DNA from 4 places in the Shewanella sp. SM55 genome. Region 1 is predicted to be linked to each of the others. Evidence: predicted binding sites of a transcription regulator. Region 1 holds the regulator's gene; each other region holds the start of a gene.

Region 1 (4,549 bases):
TGATCTCGTATGCGATTGATATTGGACTTATCTTCACTATCCGCCAGATATCCCAATTCTTTGAGCTTCACGCTCAAAGTACCGTAGAGTTTTTTATCGTAGAACTCAGGCGCGGTAATACCATGTAAAGCCCCTAAACGCTGGGCAAGTAAATGGCTCTCAGACTCAAGTTCTGAGCGCTCCATCTTAGGTCTGTTCGCTAACAGATTGAAAATAATAGCGTAGCGTTGCAGAGTTTCACTCACTGAACTGGCTAACAACAATAATTGGCTTGAGTGCTCAGGCACGACAGCTAAAGTATCTGTCTCAACCACTAAACCTTGCCCAATCAGGAAATCCAGCACTTGCTCAACATAGGCTGGTAAGTCTTTAATTCCCATGAAGAGTTCGGCTTTCAGCAGTGGATAAAAATCGGCAACGATTGAAACCACTTGCTGGCGCAGAATCTGTTCATTATGGGTTAAACAACTCGCAATTAATGAAGGAACAATAAATAAGTGAATGATATTGTTACGATAGTAAGTCATAGACACAGCCTGACTCGCTTCGATAGACACTATTTCCCCTAAAGGATCGGCACTAACAACAAACTTGTTCAGCTCTAAACCTTGCTGCACTAAATGCTTACCATCACCTTCGGCAACAGATGTATAAGAAGTATAAGGCACTTTTTTGAGTAGGGTCAGATACAAATCAAGCTGACGCTCCAGCAGACTACGTTCTAAGGCGTTTTGATCTGTCGCCAGTAAAACTAAGCTAGTCAAAGTCACCGAACTCGCGGCTGCGGCATCATTGATACGCGTCATCACCCGATTAGCCAGCACGTTTACCGCTGGCGTTAACCAACTTGGTTTCTGCTCGGGATCATCGGCCAACTCAGCACGCCAGTTTGGCGCACGCTCATTTAAGAAATTTTGCAGGGTAATAGGCTCGCCAAAATTCACATAACCTTGGCCAAAATTACCTAATTTGCGAATGGCACCGAACACCTGCCACACAGATTCTTTTTTCTTTTTCTTACCGCTTAACTCTTTATGGTAAGTCGCCACTTCCATCACATGGTCATAGCCTAAATACACAGGCACGAGCGTGACAGGACGTTCAATACCGCGCAGTACGCTGTTCATCGTCATGGCGATCATGCCAGTTTTCGGCGCCAACAGACGGCCAGTACGTGAACGACCACCTTCGGAGAAGTATTCCACCGAATAACCTTTAGCAAACAGCTGGTCTAAATACTCACGAAATACTGCGGTGTACAGCTTGTTGCCATTAAAACTACGGCGGATGAAGAAGGCACCACCGCGACGGAACATAGGTCCCGCGGGCCAGAAATTGAGGTTAATGCCGGCAGCAATGTGCGGCGGAACCATGCCTTGATAATACAAAATATACGATAACAGCAGGTAATCCATGTGGCTGCGATGGCAAGGCACATAAACAATCTCGTGGCCATCGTGGTGTAACTGCCGAACTTGCTCGGCGCCTTTAATGTTGATCCCGCTGTAAAGCTTGTTCCACAGCCAAGTTAAAAAACGCTCGGCAATACGCACTAAACTGTCTGAGTAATCGGCAGCGATTTCATCGAGATACTCAATAGCCGTCTCGCGCGCTTGGGTCTCAGAAATCTTTTTACTGGCGGCTTCTTCTTGAATCGCTTTGCGCAGCGACTCAGATTTGAGTAACGAATGAAACAGTGCTTGGCGGTTTGGCAGCACAGGCCCTGTCATTACCTTACGTTGACGACGGAAATGCACGCGCGCAACCCGTGCTAACTTATGGGCAATCCCCATGTCGGTGCCATGTTCGTCAGCCATGTAACGCAGGGATACGGCATTCGAAAACTGCACGAAGTTATGTCGACCTAAGAACAGAATCATCAAGCACTTGCGCAGCCAAGTCGGGTTTTCCCGCTCAAATACGGCCGCCTTCATAGTGTCGTCTTCTTTCCCTGGCGTTCGGCCCCAATACAGGCTCACGGGTACCAGTTGAATATCTAATTCAGGACGTTCCTTATGCACGGCTAACAAACGCATAAAGCATTCGAGGAAAGGCTCATTACCAGCACGTTCGCCAAACAGTGGCTTACGTCCTTGAAGACAGACAACCCGAGGCGCAGTCACACCATTAGCCACTAGAGGCTCATAAGGGCTTGGTAAGCCTAACTTAGCCGTTATTTCGCTCAAAGCAGCGATGTCACTGAGGGATTCTGTTTTCATCACATAAACAAGGGGTCTGGAAGCATCCAGATTCAGATCGGCAAAGGGATCCTGAGGCACCACAATAGTGTGCACTAAGTGTTTTTGGATCCAACGTAATGATTTCAACCAAAGAGAGTCGTGTTTAGGCATTATTCTTATGCAATTAAGTGCGTTTACTAGCCCGATAGAATACCAGACTATGGGCAATATTCGCTAATTCTCTCCAACATAGCTAAAAAGTGGTTAATACTTGCGCTGCAAATAATACTGTATATACTAACAGTAACTGTATAGAAAAACAGGAAACACCATGAGACCTTTGACGCCACGCCAAGCTGAAATTTTAGAGCTAATTAAACGAAATATTGCCGATACTGGCATGCCACCCACTCGGGCAGAAATCGCAACCCGTTTAGGTTTTAAGAGCGCCAATGCGGCTGAAGAACACCTTAAAGCGTTGGCGAAAAAGGGCTGCATTGAGATCATGCCTGGCACATCTCGGGGCATTCGTCTGCCTGCGGAAATCGAAGATTTGACTGAAACAGGTTTACCGCTCATCGGCCAAGTGGCTGCGGGTGAACCTATCCTCGCCCAGGAACATGTTGAACAGTACTACCAAGTCGACCCAAGCATGTTTCATCCCGCCGCCGATTTTTTACTGCGAGTAAAAGGCGACAGCATGAAAAATATCGGCATTCTCGAAGGTGATTTGCTGGCAGTTCATAAAGTAGAACAAGCTAGAAATGGTCAAGTGGTTGTCGCTAGAGTCGATGACGATGTCACTGTTAAACGTTTCGAAAAAAAAGGTAATGTGGTCTATCTACATGCCGAAAATGAAGATTACTCCCCGATTAAAGTGGATTTAGGCTTCCAAAGTTTAACAATTGAAGGACTCGCCGTCGGTGTGATCCGTAATGGAGATTGGCTATGAATAAACTACTTGGCAATGCCCCCCGCCATCCGGGCCTGTGGCTCGATGAAGTCCGTGATGCCGACTATGACTGGCACCATGCGCCCATCGCCTGTATGCCAACTAAGACTCAAGGTCGCCAAGAATTAATTCATCTGAGTGCACAACTCGCTCAGTTAAGCCAACAGGGCCGTTGGTTAGTGCTCATCAACCCTCCAAGTATTGGCTACAAGCAAATGCTCGCCAACGCAGGTGTGCGTATGGATAGAGTTTTGCTGGTACATGCTAAAGATGAAGTCGAAACCCTGTGGGCGATGGAAAAAGCCCTAACAAGTGGTACGTCCAGTGCAGTCATTACTTGGACTCAATCATTGGATGCACGGGATAATCGACGCCTACAAATCGTGGCTAAAAGTGCCCGAGCTATGGGCATAGTGCTTGAAGACGTAAACAGTCACTTACATGCAGACGTACGTATTGAGCAAGGCAATCTCTTCGGTCAGCAATCTTTTTTTAGCGCTGTACACTAAATATTCATTTAATTTTTTACCTTGAAAGCCGCCTCACCTATGAATGTGAGGCTTTTTTTTGGCAATTTTTCAGATAATTAGATAAATAAGTGATCTTGATCAATATTTAAACAGCAAGTATGGTTGGTTAAGTCGGTGATGATATATCACCTTCCGTGGTCAATGAATCGAGTATTTATCGAACTCGAAGCGCCACTAAAAATAGAGAACAGATTTATTTCAGCAGTATGTGCCAGCGTGGCTAATTACCAGCAGTAACAATACTTGATTAAAAGTAACAGCCGCCAACGCACGTTGAAGTCAAAAAAGCTTTTTTGGGAACTGAAGAGTTTGCATAGAGTTGAGACTTACTGTGTTGCTCTTCTTTGTAGTTGCTATTCGCAATTGGCAGAGGAGAAGTCTTGTGAAGCAATTGTTGTATTGTTTACTCGTGGTGCTTTTCGCACCACCGTTGACCGCCGCGGACATGCGGTTCAACATGACCCCTGGCGTGACCGAGATCAGTGGCAAGGTTTATCACTTGCACATGACCATCTTGTATATCTGCTGCGCAATAGGCCTAGTGGTCTTTGGCGTCATGATTTACGCCATGATCAACCACAGAAAATCCAAAGGCGCTGTCGCGTCCCACTTTCACGAAAGCACTAAAGTTGAAATCGCTTGGACGATTCTGCCATTTATCATTTTGATCTTAATGGCGATTCCAGCGACAAAAACTTTAATCGCAATGGAAGATCCCAGCAACGCCGATCTCACCGTAAAAGTCACGGGGTCCCAATGGAAATGGCATTACAGCTATTTCGATCAAGATATTGATTTTTATAGCATACTGACAACACCCAGAGCACAAATAGAAGGCACCGAAACCAAGGGTGAAAACTATCTATTGGAAGTCGATAAACCGCTCG
Region 2 (4,549 bases), on a different contig from region 1:
TCACTCGCTCCTTCGCTCAGGCCGCGCCATTCATCTAGTTCGCTGTTGTAGCCTTCACGGATCACTCCGCCATCGCGGATAAGCATGGGAGGATTATCGACTATCGCGCGCTCAAGTAGGGCTTGCTCAGCGGGGAACTCGCCTAAGTGTTGACGCAATTGAGTCGTGTGCGGCGCGCTCAGTGTACTTAAACTCTGTTGTAATTCAGGCAATAAGCCCAGAGCTTGACGTAAACGGGCAAAGTCTCTTGGGCGAGCGGTACGCAGCGCGAGTCTTGCCATGATACGTTCGATATCGCCAAGTGCCTTTAACTGCTCATGCAAATCTTCGTGGGCTGCGGTATCGAGGAGTTCAGTCACCGCCTGTTGGCGCGCCTTGATTTGCTTAGGATCTCGCAGAGGCTGATGGATCCAGCGTTGTAACATACGACTGCCCATAGGCGTTGCCGTGTTATCTAATACTGCGGCTAAGGTATTATCGCGGCCACCGGCAAGGTTTTGAGTTAATTCTAAATTACGGCGAGTTGCCGCATCGAGTACTATGCTATCGGTTTGATTGAAGCGGATAATGGCATTGATATGAGGCAGTGCCGTGCGCTGTGTGTCTTTGACATATTGCATCAAGCAACCCGCAGCCTGCAGTGATAAACGTGCATCTGCGATGCCAAAACCATGTAAGTCTTTCGTGCCAAACTGGGCCAGTAGTAACTTGATACTCGTATCGTAATCAAATTCCCACTCGGGGCGACGGCGTTTGCCTTTAAAACCGTTAAGTAGCCCAAGTTCACCAAAGTCTTCACTGTAGAGAATTTCAACGGGATTAGTGCGTTGCAATTCCGCTTCTAATGACTCTCGGGTGTCGAGCTCTGCAATCACAAAACGTCCGGATGAAACATCTAATGTGGCATAACCAAAACCGACTTTACCTTGATAAACCGCGGCTAACAGATTGTCTTGGCGTTCTTGTAGCAACGCTTCGTCGGTTAAGGTGCCAGGTGTGACAATTCGCACCACTTTACGTTCTACGGGCCCTTTAGATGTCGCGGGATCGCCAATCTGTTCGCAAATCGCAACTGATTGACCAATTTGAACTAATTTTGCAAGATAGCCTTCCACAGCATGGTAAGGAAGTCCCGCCATCGGAATAGGATCGCCACCACTTTTACCGCGCGCAGTGAGTGAAATGCCTAACAGCTCAGAAGCGCGTTTAGCATCGTCATAAAACAACTCGTAGAAGTCACCCATGCGATAAAACAGCAACATATCGTGATGTTCTGCTTTCATCGTCAAGTACTGACGCATCATAGGAGTATGTTTTTCTAAATCATCGGTATCAATTACATTCATTAAATCGTTATCGTCCGTTGTGACTGCCTAAAGGCGATACAGTTTGTGTGGTTAAGGGTGATTAAGCGCTATGGAAGCGGAAGACTGCTGTACAATTTTCAGCTAAAAAGACCACGCAAAATTTGTTGCGCCAATCTTAGCAATAATTTAGCGAAAATTGAGCCCTTAACGATGGATATTGATCAAAGGGAGCTATTATCTGATTTGATCTTCGCTAAAACCTTGGCCATATTAAAAATCCTATCAGCTAAAAATAATTCAGTCACAGGTCTTGATACTGTATGATTGTACAGTATACTAGTCAGCAGAATTAAGACAAAAAGCGCGGCTTTTTGAATTACCCGTTTGTAAATTGAATATCACTTTTGACAGCTTAATGCTTGTCTTGATGAGGGAACAGGAATGAAGGTCGATCCAAATAAAGAGAAAGCACTTGCTGCGGTATTGATCCAAATTGAGAAACAATTTGGTAAAGGCTCCATCATGAAGCTGGGCGAAGATCGCTCTATGGATGTTGAGACCATTTCTACCGGTTCTCTGTCTCTGGACGTTGCTTTAGGTGCTGGCGGTTTGCCAATGGGTCGTATCGTTGAGATCTATGGTCCTGAATCATCAGGTAAAACAACACTGACTTTAGAAGTGATTGCGGCAGCGCAACGTGAAGGCAAAACCTGTGCCTTTATCGATGCAGAGCATGCACTAGACCCTATTTATGCTAAAAAATTGGGCGTAGATATTGATAACCTGCTGTGTTCGCAACCGGATACCGGCGAGCAAGCGCTTGAGATTTGTGATGCTTTAACTCGTTCAGGCGCTGTTGACGTTATCGTAGTCGACTCCGTGGCGGCATTAACGCCTAAAGCTGAAATCGAAGGCGAAATTGGTGATTCTCACATGGGCCTAGCGGCGCGTATGATGAGCCAAGCCATGCGTAAACTTGCGGGTAACTTAAAGCAATCTAACACCTTACTTATCTTCATCAACCAAATCCGGATGAAGATTGGTGTGATGTTCGGTAACCCAGAAACTACAACCGGTGGTAACGCGCTGAAGTTTTATGCTTCTGTTCGTTTAGACATTCGCCGCACTGGTGCCATTAAAGACGGCGATGAAGTGGTCGGTAACGAAACTCGCGTTAAAGTGGTGAAAAACAAGGTTGCAGCGCCGTTTAAGCAGGCTGAGTTCCAAATCCTTTATGGCCAAGGTATTAACCGTACTGGTGAGTTAGTAGACTTAGGCGTAGCCCATAAGTTGATTGAAAAAGCGGGCGCTTGGTACAGCTATAAAGGTGATAAAATCGGCCAAGGTCGTGCTAATGCTGGCAAATATCTGACTGAAAACCCAGCTATTGCTGCTGAAATTGACAAGACGCTACGTGAGTTGCTTTTGAGCAATCCTAGTGCCTTGGCTGCCAAAGCTGATGATAGCATTGAGGATAATATTGATTTAGAGACAGGCGAAGTATTCTGAGTCAGTCAGCCCATCAAATTGCGGTCGCGCTGTTAGCGCGCCGCGATTATTCCCGTTTACAAATCCGCGATAAATTGCTCGAAAAAGGTGTCGAACTTAACGATATCGAACCTGTACTCGATGCTTGCGAATCCTCCGGTTTTATTAATGATGCTCGTTATGCCGAACTGTTAGTGCGTAGCCACATCAGTCGAGGTCACGGTGCAATACGCATCCGCCAAGCAATCGCACAGAAAGGCTTATCTAAAGATTGTATTGAAGCCGCTTTGGTTAATTGTGATTGTGACTGGTTTGAGCTAGCAAAAGATAAAGCCACCAAAAAGTATGGCGTTCCCCGTGTGACAGAAGTGAAGGGCTCTAAAGCTCGGGATCTCATCGCAAAGGAAAAGGCCAAACGAGTGCGTTTTTTAATGGGCCAAGGCTTTAGCTACGATCAAATCACTTACGCACTAGATTCAGATCCCAATGATCTCGATGAAGATTATTAAATTTGAAGCTAATACTGTAAAAGCTCATCTAAATATCATCAATGAGTCTTGTCCATTTCGTACTTCACATTAGACTCAAGCTTGCTTAAATATTGTCCATTCCGCGATAAACTTACGCCGTCTTTATTTGTGCTTTATCCTATCGTTTTGCTTCTAGTGACTCAGGTGTGGGCGATTCACGCTAAAATATTAAATTCCTGATGTGTATATCACCAATCAAGACTGGTCGTCCTTCCTTAGTCTGCTTATAATGCTGGGCAAATAGAAATACGGCTAGCCTAAGGCGTAGCTGGTAATGCTTACCCAATTCAGGATGATTTCATGTATCAAACTACAGCAGAGCTCAGAAGCGCTTTCCTCGAATTTTTCCGCAGCAATGGTCATCAAGTTGTGGACAGTAGTTCATTAGTGCCAGGCAACGATCCCACACTTTTATTTACCAATGCAGGCATGAACCAGTTCAAGGACGTGTTTCTTGGCATGGACAAACGCAATTATACGCGTGCGACCACTGCTCAACGTTGTGTACGCGCCGGTGGTAAACATAACGATTTGGATAACGTTGGCTACACAGCACGTCATCACACCTTTTTCGAAATGCTAGGTAACTTCAGTTTTGGAGATTATTTCAAAGAAGAAGCGATTCGTTTGGGTTGGACTTTTTTAACTGAAACGTTAAAGCTGCCGAAGGAACGTCTGTGCGTCACTATTTATCAGACAGATGATGAAGCCTTTGAAATCTGGAATAAAAAAATTGGTGTCGCTGCCGAGAACATCATACGTATCGGTGACAATAAAGGTGCTGCCTTTGCGTCAGATAACTTCTGGCAAATGGGTGATACCGGTCCTTGTGGTCCATGTACTGAGATTTTTTATGACCATGGTGATCATATTTGGGGCGGACGTCCAGGCAGTCCTGAAGAAGATGGCGACCGTTTCATCGAAATCTGGAACATCGTTTTCATGCAGTACAACCGTCAAGCATCGGGTGAAATGTTACCTTTGCCTAAGCCCTCGGTTGATACAGGCATGGGGATTGAGCGTATTGCTGCGATTATGCAGGGCGTACATTCTAACTACGAAATCGATATTTTCCGTACTTTGATTGCTAAAGCCGCAGAGGTCATTGGTGTTAGTGACTTATCTGAAAAGTCGCTGCGAGTCATTGCCGATCATATCCGTTCATGTGCATTTTTAATTGCCGATGGCGTTATGCCGTCGAACGAAGGCCGTGGTTATGTGCTG
Region 3 (4,549 bases), on a different contig from region 1:
CCAAATATGAAACTTAATTATTCCTTAGACGATATGCGCTTATTTTGGGTGGTGGCACAGCAAGGGAGTTTTAAGCTCGCGGCGCAGCACTTAGGCATTCCACCTTCAACCTTAAGCCGTCGAATCAATCTGTTAGAACAATCCTTAGGTCTGCGTTTACTGCACAGAGACGCCCATAGAGTCAACCTTACCGCCACAGGTCAGCGGTATCTCGAACGCTGCGGCCCGCTATTTATCGAGTTAAACCAGGTATCTGGTGAGTTGCATGCGGATAAACATCAAGCGGTTGGCAAATTGCGGATCTCGGCGCCCATCAATACAACCTATCGCTGGCTGGGTGAATCACTCAACGCCTTCCAACGGCATTATCCCAATATTGATATCGATTTAAGTCTGTCGAACATGAATATCGATGTCAGTGAAAACGCCATCGATATCGCCTTTCGAGTGGGCGAACCTAAAGATCCCGATTGGATTGCAAGGCCACTTACCACAATTAGCTTTGTACTTTGCGCCAGCACATCGGCAACGCAGTGGCATGCGCTGCAATCCATTGAAGCGCTGGATCAGCATCCGGTTATCATCGCCAAGCCCACAAAAACGTGGCGTTTACAGCACAATAGCACAGGGCAAAATGTCGAGTTTGAACCAAGGGGGAATATCAAACTAGCCGTCGATGATATGGCGATTGCCTGTCAGGCCGTGGTGGCGGGGCTTGGGATTGGACTCATACCCATCAGCATGGCGAGTGAACAGATACGAAGTGGCAAACTCATTCAAATACTGCCCGAGTGGCAAGGTATTCCGCGCACCGCCTACTTGATGTATCGCGATCGGGACAACCTGCCCTTACGGGTCAGACTGTTAATTGATTTTATGCTGGCAAATCCACCCGAGGCTTATTGAGCCAATATAGGCTATTGTGCTCCACCCACTAGAGAGCTAAATCCAGCTGAGTCTGGCCGTTTAAGCTTGTGGCGACGACAAGAGTAGAATCGGCGAGGCCGACCGAAATACCCAATAGACGAATGCCACGGCCTTCTTGCCTTTCCATAGCCTGTGCGAGTAGCTCATAGAACATTACAATCGAGACTTCATCGCTGCGGTGCTCAATTGTAGTCTGCTTGAAATCGTTAAACTTAAGTTTGACCACCTGTTTATGTATTTTGCGTTCCTTAGCACTGCGACTTAAACGCAACGACAGTTCTTGGATCAAACTCGGCATCACCTGCTGGCACTGCTCTAAGCTATAAATATCCTTTGCTAACGTGGTTTCAACACCCACTGATTTGCGCTCTCTGTCGGCAGAAATACCCCGTTCATCTATGCCTTGGGAACGCTCAATCAACACGCCACCAAACTTACCGAATCGCGCTAAGAGCTCAGGTTTAGAATAAGCTTGCACATCACCACAGGTATTGAGCCCGAGCGAAGAGAGCTTTTCTGCGGTGACTTTACCAACACCGGGAATTTTACGCAGCGATAAGGTCTTAACAAACTCAGAAAGCGTCTCTGGCGTAATGATATATTGGCCGTTTGGCTTGTTCAGATCCGAGGCGATCTTAGCTAAAAATTTTACTGGCGCGATACCCGCCGATGCGGTTAAACCCGTTTCGGCTAAGATATCGCGACGAATCGCTTGGGCAATCAAGGTCGCAGAGCCCTTATGTTGTTGGCACTCACTCACATCCAAATAAGCTTCATCTAAGGAAAGCGGCTCAATTAATTGGGTATAGCGAGAAAATATTTCACGAATTTGTAGCGACACTTCTTTGTAAACCTGCATCCGACCCGGAACTAAAATCAGCTCAGGGCACAACTTAAAGGCATAAGCCGTTGCCATTGCTGAACGTACACCGAATTTACGTGCCTCGTAACTGCAAGTACTGATAACACCGCGACGGTCGCTACTGCCCCCCACAGCTAAAGGTTTGCCACGGTACTCAGGAAAGTCGCGCATTTCCACTGCAGCAAAATAGCAGTCCATATCGATATGAATAATTTTTCGCACGTTGAATTCCTCCAACGCCAAAATACTGTATATAAAAACAGTAATCAAGTATTCCTGATAGATTTGGGCCAATAAGATGTGGCCTAGCGCTAGAAAAGAGAACAAGACAAGTGTGAGGAACAACAGACATGCTTAATAACTGAGTTTCCTAGGCCATTACACTCAGTGGCCTAGGTATTTACTCAACCTAACAATCTAAGGCTCACATCTTAGTTTGCAGGTAGTTTTGCAATCCAACACGGTCAATAAGCCCAAGTTGTTTTTCGAGCCAATACATATGGTCAGACTCTGTATCGTCGAGTAATACTTCGAGGATTTCACGTGTCTGGTAATCTTGCTTCTGCTCACACAGTGCAATCACTTTGCGCAAATCGTCCGCGACCTTGTATTCATAGGCAAGATCATTACGTAGCATCTCTTCTACATCTTTACCTATGTTCAATGCCTCACGGGCGGCAACATTGGGTGTACCTTCGAGGAATAAAATGCGCTGCACTAATTTGGCTGCATGGGCTTTCTCATCATCTGACTCATGGGCGATACGCTCATAGAGTTCATTCAGGCCCCAATCTTCGTACATATGGGCATGGACAAAATACTGATCCATTGCCGAGAGTTCTCCCGTTAGGAGTCGATTTAACGCATCAATAACGTCTTTATCGCCTTTCATATCTTGCTCCTATTGGTCGCTAATTTGCGATTGTAGATAATTTTGAATACCGGTTAGCGTAATGAGCTCTTGCTGCGACTCGAGCCAATCTAAGTGCTCTTCTTCGTCTTCGAGAATATCTTCCAGCAGATCGCGGCTCACATAGTCCTGTTCGGCTTCACACAAGCTGATCGCATCACGCAACAATGTAAGCTGCTCTTGCACCATGGCCAGATCGCAGTCGAGCATCTCTTGGCTATGTTCACCAATGCGAAGTTTTTCGAGTTGTTGCAGATTAGGCAGACCTTCCAAAAACAGCACTCGCTCGATGAGCTTATCGGCGTGCTTCATATCTTGGATGGATTTTTTGTATTCGACGTGGTTTAACTTCTCTAAGCCCCAATGTTTAAACATGCGGGCATGGAGGAAATATTGATTGATGGCGGTCAACTCACAGGTAAGCACCCGATTCAGTTGCCCAACCACTTTAGGATGACCTTTCATAAGTTACTATCCTTGGTAAGCGTGAAAAGATTGATCTAAATCAAGCTTCTAGCCTAGTACAATTTATCGACCAACTCAAATTATCTTTATATTTCACTCACTTAATGATGAAAAGCATTCTCATTCCTGCTTAGATTAACTTGCTATCCCACTCTAATCCCAAGGATAAATCTCAAATGATTAACCCGTGTAAGAAAATACGAGGCAAAAAATAGCCCCCTAAATGGGGGGCTATGATCGAATCAAGACTATTTAGATAATGCGGTCTTTCGTTAACTTCTCACGACGCGCTTCTTCAGCGGCCATACGACGTTTACGTTTGTCACAAGGGTCATCACAATCACACGCTTTTTCAATCCCTAGAACACCTAAACCGCCACAACTTCCTTCAACGGCTTTGCGCTTGATGAGATAACCAATCGACATGAGTAAAAAGAAGACTAACAAGATCACAAATGCCGCGATAAAAGAGGTCATGGTTTACTCCAAAAACTAAATAAGGAAAGGCTTGAAGGCGTCGCTGTAATAGACCTTAAATCCGTCGCCTTGCTTTTCGATTAGCATTATCGCCAAGTGTTCCTTCTTGGCAAGCTCCAATGATGCTTCTGTGCCCAAAACCATCATGGCCGTCGCAAAACCGTCGGCCGTCATACAATTTTGATGCAATACAGTCACGGATGCTAACTTATGATTTATCGGCAAACCAGTACGCGGATCGATTATATGCGTAAAACGTTGGCCATCTTCTTCATAATAATTACGATAGTCACCAGAGGTCGCCATCGCCATAGTACCAGGTGCAATAACCTGCTGTACGGCTTCAGAGCCATCATTGGTCGGTTGCTCTATAGCAACACGCCAAGAGCTTCCATCACCTTTGGCACCTTTGATACTCAGTTCGCCACCGATTTCAACTAAATACCCTGTCGCGTGGTATTTATCAAGAATGGAAGCGATCTTATCAACCCCAAATCCCTTCGCGATTGATGATAAGTCTACATATAAATGGGTGTTGTGCTTACTTAGACGGTTGCCTTCAATGGAAAGTTCACTAATCCCTGTTTTGGCTTTAGCCGCATCAATATCAGCCTGTGTCGGAACTTTCGTTGGACGCTTATCAGGTCCAAAACCCCACAGATTAACTAAAGGACCTAAGGTAATATCAAGTCCCTTATCAGTCACTTGATATAAACGTATTCCCTCTTGCACCACTTTTATGGTATCCGGTGAGACTTCAACGCTTTGCTCCAATGGCAATTGGTTGAAACGGGATAATTCTGAATTAGGCCGATACGTCGACATCTGGTCATTGACTAGCTCAAGGGCTAAATCAATCTCCGCTTGAAGTAACTGCGCCGTCGGCATCTGCTCATTCGGGACGACTT
Region 4 (4,549 bases), on a different contig from region 1:
AATCAATTGGTGACGTTCTGTACAGTAAGGATTCCGGTCCATTTACAGTAATCAGATAATCAATCTGCGCCCCACGCTTGCCAAAAGAGGCATCTCCTGTTAAGTCGCATAATTGTTGAGCGACTTTAACATGGGGAGAAGATTTAGCCGTGTAATCTTCAATATTGCGTCGCATACGTTTGCGAAATACCAAATCATCATCCAACTCACCATCAAGCAGCTTTTCAAACACACTGGCCAAATAAACACTGATATCCCTTTGGTTAAACATCCGTTCATAGAGTGACTCTTGAACTTTGCGCGCTAAAGGGCTCCAATCACTGCGCACTTGCTCCATACCTTTAAAAGTAAGCTCAAGTTCATCGCTCGCATTACGCCACGCGCCAACATAACGTTTTTTACTGCCTTCTAACGACCCTCTTAAGGTCGGCATAAAAAACTGCTCATAGTGGCGTTCAAACTGTAACTCGAGAAAACTCTCAACTTGATGATCTTCACCGATCTTAGCCTGCCACTTAGCATTAATTTCCCGCGCCAGAGTGTTACCTAAGGCGTTAAGGTCTGAGAGATCAGGCTCGCTGCCAAGCCAGACAAAGGTCGAATCCGTATCGCCGTAAATCACTTGATAGCCCATCTCTTCTATCCATGCGCGGGTTTGTTTCATGATTTGATGGCCACGCATAGTGATCGAACTTGCTAACTTTGCATCGTGGAAAACACAACCTTGAGAACCTAAAACCCCATACAACGAGTTCATGATAATTTTTATCGCTTGGGATAAAGGCGCATTGTGCTCACTTTTGGCCTTTTCGCGCTGCTCAGATAATGTTTGGATAAGCTTAGGTAAAATGGGCTGTTGCCGACTGAAACGGCCACCGAGAAACCCCGCAACACAGTCAGACTCGGGCAATTGCAAACCTTCAATTAATCCCTTAGGGTCAATCAAAAAAGTACGAATAATGGAGGGATATAGACTTTTAAAATCGAACACTAAAATATGCTTATAAAGTCCCGGTACAGAATCCATCACATAGCCACCGGGGCTTTCGATCCCATCACTCGCAGGAGCATCGGGAGCGACGTAACCTGCTCGATGTAGATGCGGTAAATACAAATGATTAAATGCCGCCACCGAAGCCCCAACCCGCCCCAACTCTAAACCTGTTAGTTCAGCTCGCGCGAGGGCGAACTCCCATAATTGAGTATGACTAAAAATATCCCACACCAGACGGCTGTCAGTAAGATTGTAATGCGCTAATGCTTGTTTGTGGGCCTTAAACAGCTGATCAATTTCTTCAACGCGATTATCCACGTTATGAATGGCCTTGCCTTCACCTAATAATTTCCGCGAAACAAATTCCAACGAAAACCGCTCAAAATGATAGAAAGCGGCTTTAAGCCAATCGATACCATCGAGTACCACACGGCCCGGTAAAACTAAGGTTTCTGGCCGAAATTTATTATCGACTTTCCACTCAAGCTTTGCCCCGCCGCGGCCAATGGTGAGCGGAATACGATGTAATAATGCACGGCGTGACAATAGCGCGAGATCGAAACTCACCACTGACCAACCGATAATAAAGTCAGGATCAAACTCATGGAACCACGCGATTAATCGATGAATGAGTGCAGCCTCATCGGCCACCCATTCAATATATTCGGGAGAGTTTGATTCAGCCTCACCCACCATAATCACTTTTTCATAAGTCTGCTTGAGACTGTCTTGCTCTCCGTCTCGGCCACTGTATTGACCATATAGTGCAACTGAATAGAGTAAACCTTCAAAACTACATTCAAAATCCAGTGAAATACAGCGCAAATGTACAGCCGTTAAAGGGGCAATACTCTTAGCCCGCTCGGCGATAAACACGGGCAGCGAGTTAGCCTCAAGACTGTCGCTAGTCGGCGCGTGTATGTTACTCGTCGCAGAGAAATGCCCTAAAAATGCCACATCCAGCGCCACAAACCGCTCGATTAAATAACGCTGTTCGGGGCGAATGTCGGCTTCAAATAAAGGGATATCGGCATCTTTAGCGATGCGCTGTAAGGTACGTAAACTATTGCTAGATTTAGCATAAACACCACTAACCGCGCCACCTTTAAAGCTTTTGAGTGCTAACGGTACAAACCGCAATGCTTGACCCGGCGTTTGCAACTGCAAAGCCGTGACATCAGTTTGATGACAAAAACAAATGTGTTCAGTGCCTTGCACTTCCACCAGCACAGGGCCTTGGGCGGTAGCCAGATAATACTGCAACACTAAACTCCCATGACGATGAATCGCATGGCGTGTTAAGACTCGACCTTGTACACTAACGGCCGCGGTAGCCTCTGACTTCATCGCATGGGTTCCCAAATCGCATAGCTAGTCAATTTAGATGGTTCCTCAATTTAAATGCCGCCAAATGGCAGAAAAGTTTCTTAGGCTATGCAATCACTGTTATTATGTACAGCATTAATTCGATAAAGTAGTGACGCATGTTACCTGACAATGTAAAAACCCAGATCCGCGCCATCTATAAGGATATCGCTACCGCCTTGCCTAATTTTAGGCCGCGCCGCGAACAAAACTATATGGTGGCGGAAATCTCTAAGACCCTCGCCGGCGACTATGATAAAGATAGGCGCATAATTGTGGTCGAAGCAGGCACTGGGATCGGTAAATCATTGTCTTATATCCTCGGTACCATTCCACTGGCATTAGCGAGCAAGAAAAAGGTCTGCATCGCTACCGCAACCGTCGCTTTGCAGGAGCAATTACTGCATAAAGACTTGCCCTTCTTCCTTGAGCAATCCGGCTTAAATTTCCGCTTTGGCTTAGTTAAAGGTCGACAACGTTATGTGTGTCTATCGAAACTGGCGATGCTCATCGGTGACGACAACAGTACACAAATGGCCATGTGGCAAACTAAACCAGACAATAGCCAAGTGGCTATGATGCACGGCCTGTTAAAAGACTATAACGAAGGTCGCTGGAACGGCGAAATCGACACCTTAGCCGTGCCGCTGCCCGATCACCTGTGGCAACAAATCGCCTGCGACAAACACAGCTGTCATCGCCAAGTCGCCAGCCACAGAAATTGCCCGTTCCATAAAGCCCGCGAAGATGTCGATACTTGGGACGTGCTCATCGCCAACCACAGCTTGTTATTCGCCGATTTAGAATTAGGCGGCGGCGTGATTTTGCCCGATCCCGAAGACGTGTTTTATGTTATCGATGAGGCACATCACTTACCGATTGTGGCGCGGGATTTCTCCAGTGCACAGGCCACGCTGAGGGGCGCCTGCGACTGGCTCGAAAAAATTGGTAAAACCTGCGCTAAGTTACAAAACCAAATAAAGAGCAACAATATCATTGCCCCCGCGCAGGCAATGCAAGATCATTTAGGCGATCTTATCAGCCAGCTCAATCAAGTGGCCCACTACTGCGATACCCAGACCAAACACTTTGCCAATCCTGAAAACCGTCTGCGTTTTGAGCACGGCAAACTACCAGAGTCATTACTCATTCTCGCCGAAAACCTTGCTGTGACCTCTAATCTTGCCCTCAAACAGTTTAATAAAATGCTGTCACTGCTGGCCGAGGCGATTAAAGATGGCGATATTCCTAAACATCAATCCGAAGCACTATTGGCCGAAACCGGATTTATGCTGCAAAGGCTCGAAAACCTGCAGAAATTGTGGAGGATGATGGCCAAGGAAGATAAGCACAAAGGCGCACCTATGGCGCGCTGGGTCGAACTCATCACAGGTAAACAAGTGGATTATCTGTTTAGCGCTTCACCTATCGAAGTCGGCTTTATGCTGGAATCCATGCTGTGGCAAAAGGCCGCGGGCGTGGTTTTATGTAGTGCCACACTGCGCGCACTCAATAACTTCGACCATTTCGTGCATCAAGTAGGTTTGTCACTCAACGATGGCAGTCGTTATTTAGCCTTACAATCGCCCTTCGATTACCCCAATAATGCGACACTTTATTTACCCAAAATGCGCACTGAGCCGACGGATGATGCCTATACGGCTGAACTTGCCGAACAAATCATCACCCTTATTGAAGGCGAAATGGCAACCTTAGTGTTATTCGCCTCCTACTGGCAAATGGAAAAAGTGGTTGAATTACTTGAAGGTAAACTCACCACTGAACTACTTATTCAAGGCAATGCGCCACGGCAACAGTTGTTAGAAAATCATAAAGCTAAATGCGATAATGGCGAACCAAGCATCTTGTTTGGCACCGGCAGTTTCTCTGAAGGTCTCGACTTGCCCGGCGATTATCTGACGAACTTGATCGTCACTAAACTGCCCTTTGCCGTGCCAACCTCGCCCGTTGAGCAAGCGCATGCAGAATATGTCAAAGTCAAAGGCGGTAATCCCTTCTTGCAACTGACGATCCCAGATGCTTCACGTAAGCTTATTCAAAGTTGTGGTAGATTACTGCGTAAAGAGCAAGATTATGGCCGAGTGACCATTTTAGATAGGCGGTTAGTCACTAAACGCTATGGCAAGTCCTTACTGGATGCCTTACCGCCCTTTAGACGTGTTATAGAGT

What was found. The regulator LexA, encoded in region 1, represses DNA repair genes until DNA is damaged. The targets are predictions, from matches to a motif close to TACTGTATNNNNATACAGTA.
Region 2: the regulator LexA is predicted to act here: its motif matches at 1,622-1,641, upstream of recA (recombinase RecA).
Region 3: the regulator LexA is predicted to act here: its motif matches at 2,035-2,054, upstream of dinB (DNA polymerase IV).
Region 4: the regulator LexA is predicted to act here: its motif matches at 2,436-2,455, upstream of dinG (ATP-dependent DNA helicase DinG).

The regions. Positions count from the first base shown of each region.
Region 1 covers NZ_JAKKRS010000016.1:90,206-94,754, forward strand. Annotated here, with positions in the region: gene plsB (glycerol-3-phosphate 1-O-acyltransferase PlsB) at 1-2,351, opposite strand, end outside; gene lexA (transcriptional repressor LexA) at 2,512-3,132, shown strand; gene L5L91_RS18225 (cell division inhibitor SulA) at 3,129-3,641, shown strand; gene coxB (cytochrome c oxidase subunit II) at 4,045-4,549, shown strand, end outside.
Region 2 covers NZ_JAKKRS010000002.1:375,305-379,853, reverse strand. Annotated here, with positions in the region: gene mutS (DNA mismatch repair protein MutS) at 1-1,346, opposite strand, end outside; gene recA (recombinase RecA) at 1,749-2,816, shown strand; gene L5L91_RS04985 (regulatory protein RecX) at 2,834-3,304, shown strand; gene alaS (alanine--tRNA ligase) at 3,626-4,549, shown strand, end outside.
Region 3 covers NZ_JAKKRS010000017.1:90,972-95,520, forward strand. Annotated here, with positions in the region: gene L5L91_RS18870 (LysR family transcriptional regulator) at 7-906, shown strand; gene dinB (DNA polymerase IV) at 935-2,011, opposite strand; gene bfr (bacterioferritin) at 2,214-2,681, opposite strand; gene bfr (bacterioferritin) at 2,691-3,164, opposite strand; gene nqrM ((Na+)-NQR maturation NqrM) at 3,417-3,641, opposite strand; gene L5L91_RS18895 (FAD:protein FMN transferase) at 3,657-4,549, opposite strand, start outside.
Region 4 covers NZ_JAKKRS010000001.1:354,155-358,703, forward strand. Annotated here, with positions in the region: gene L5L91_RS01595 (DNA polymerase II) at 1-2,341, opposite strand, end outside; gene dinG (ATP-dependent DNA helicase DinG) at 2,479-4,549, shown strand, end outside.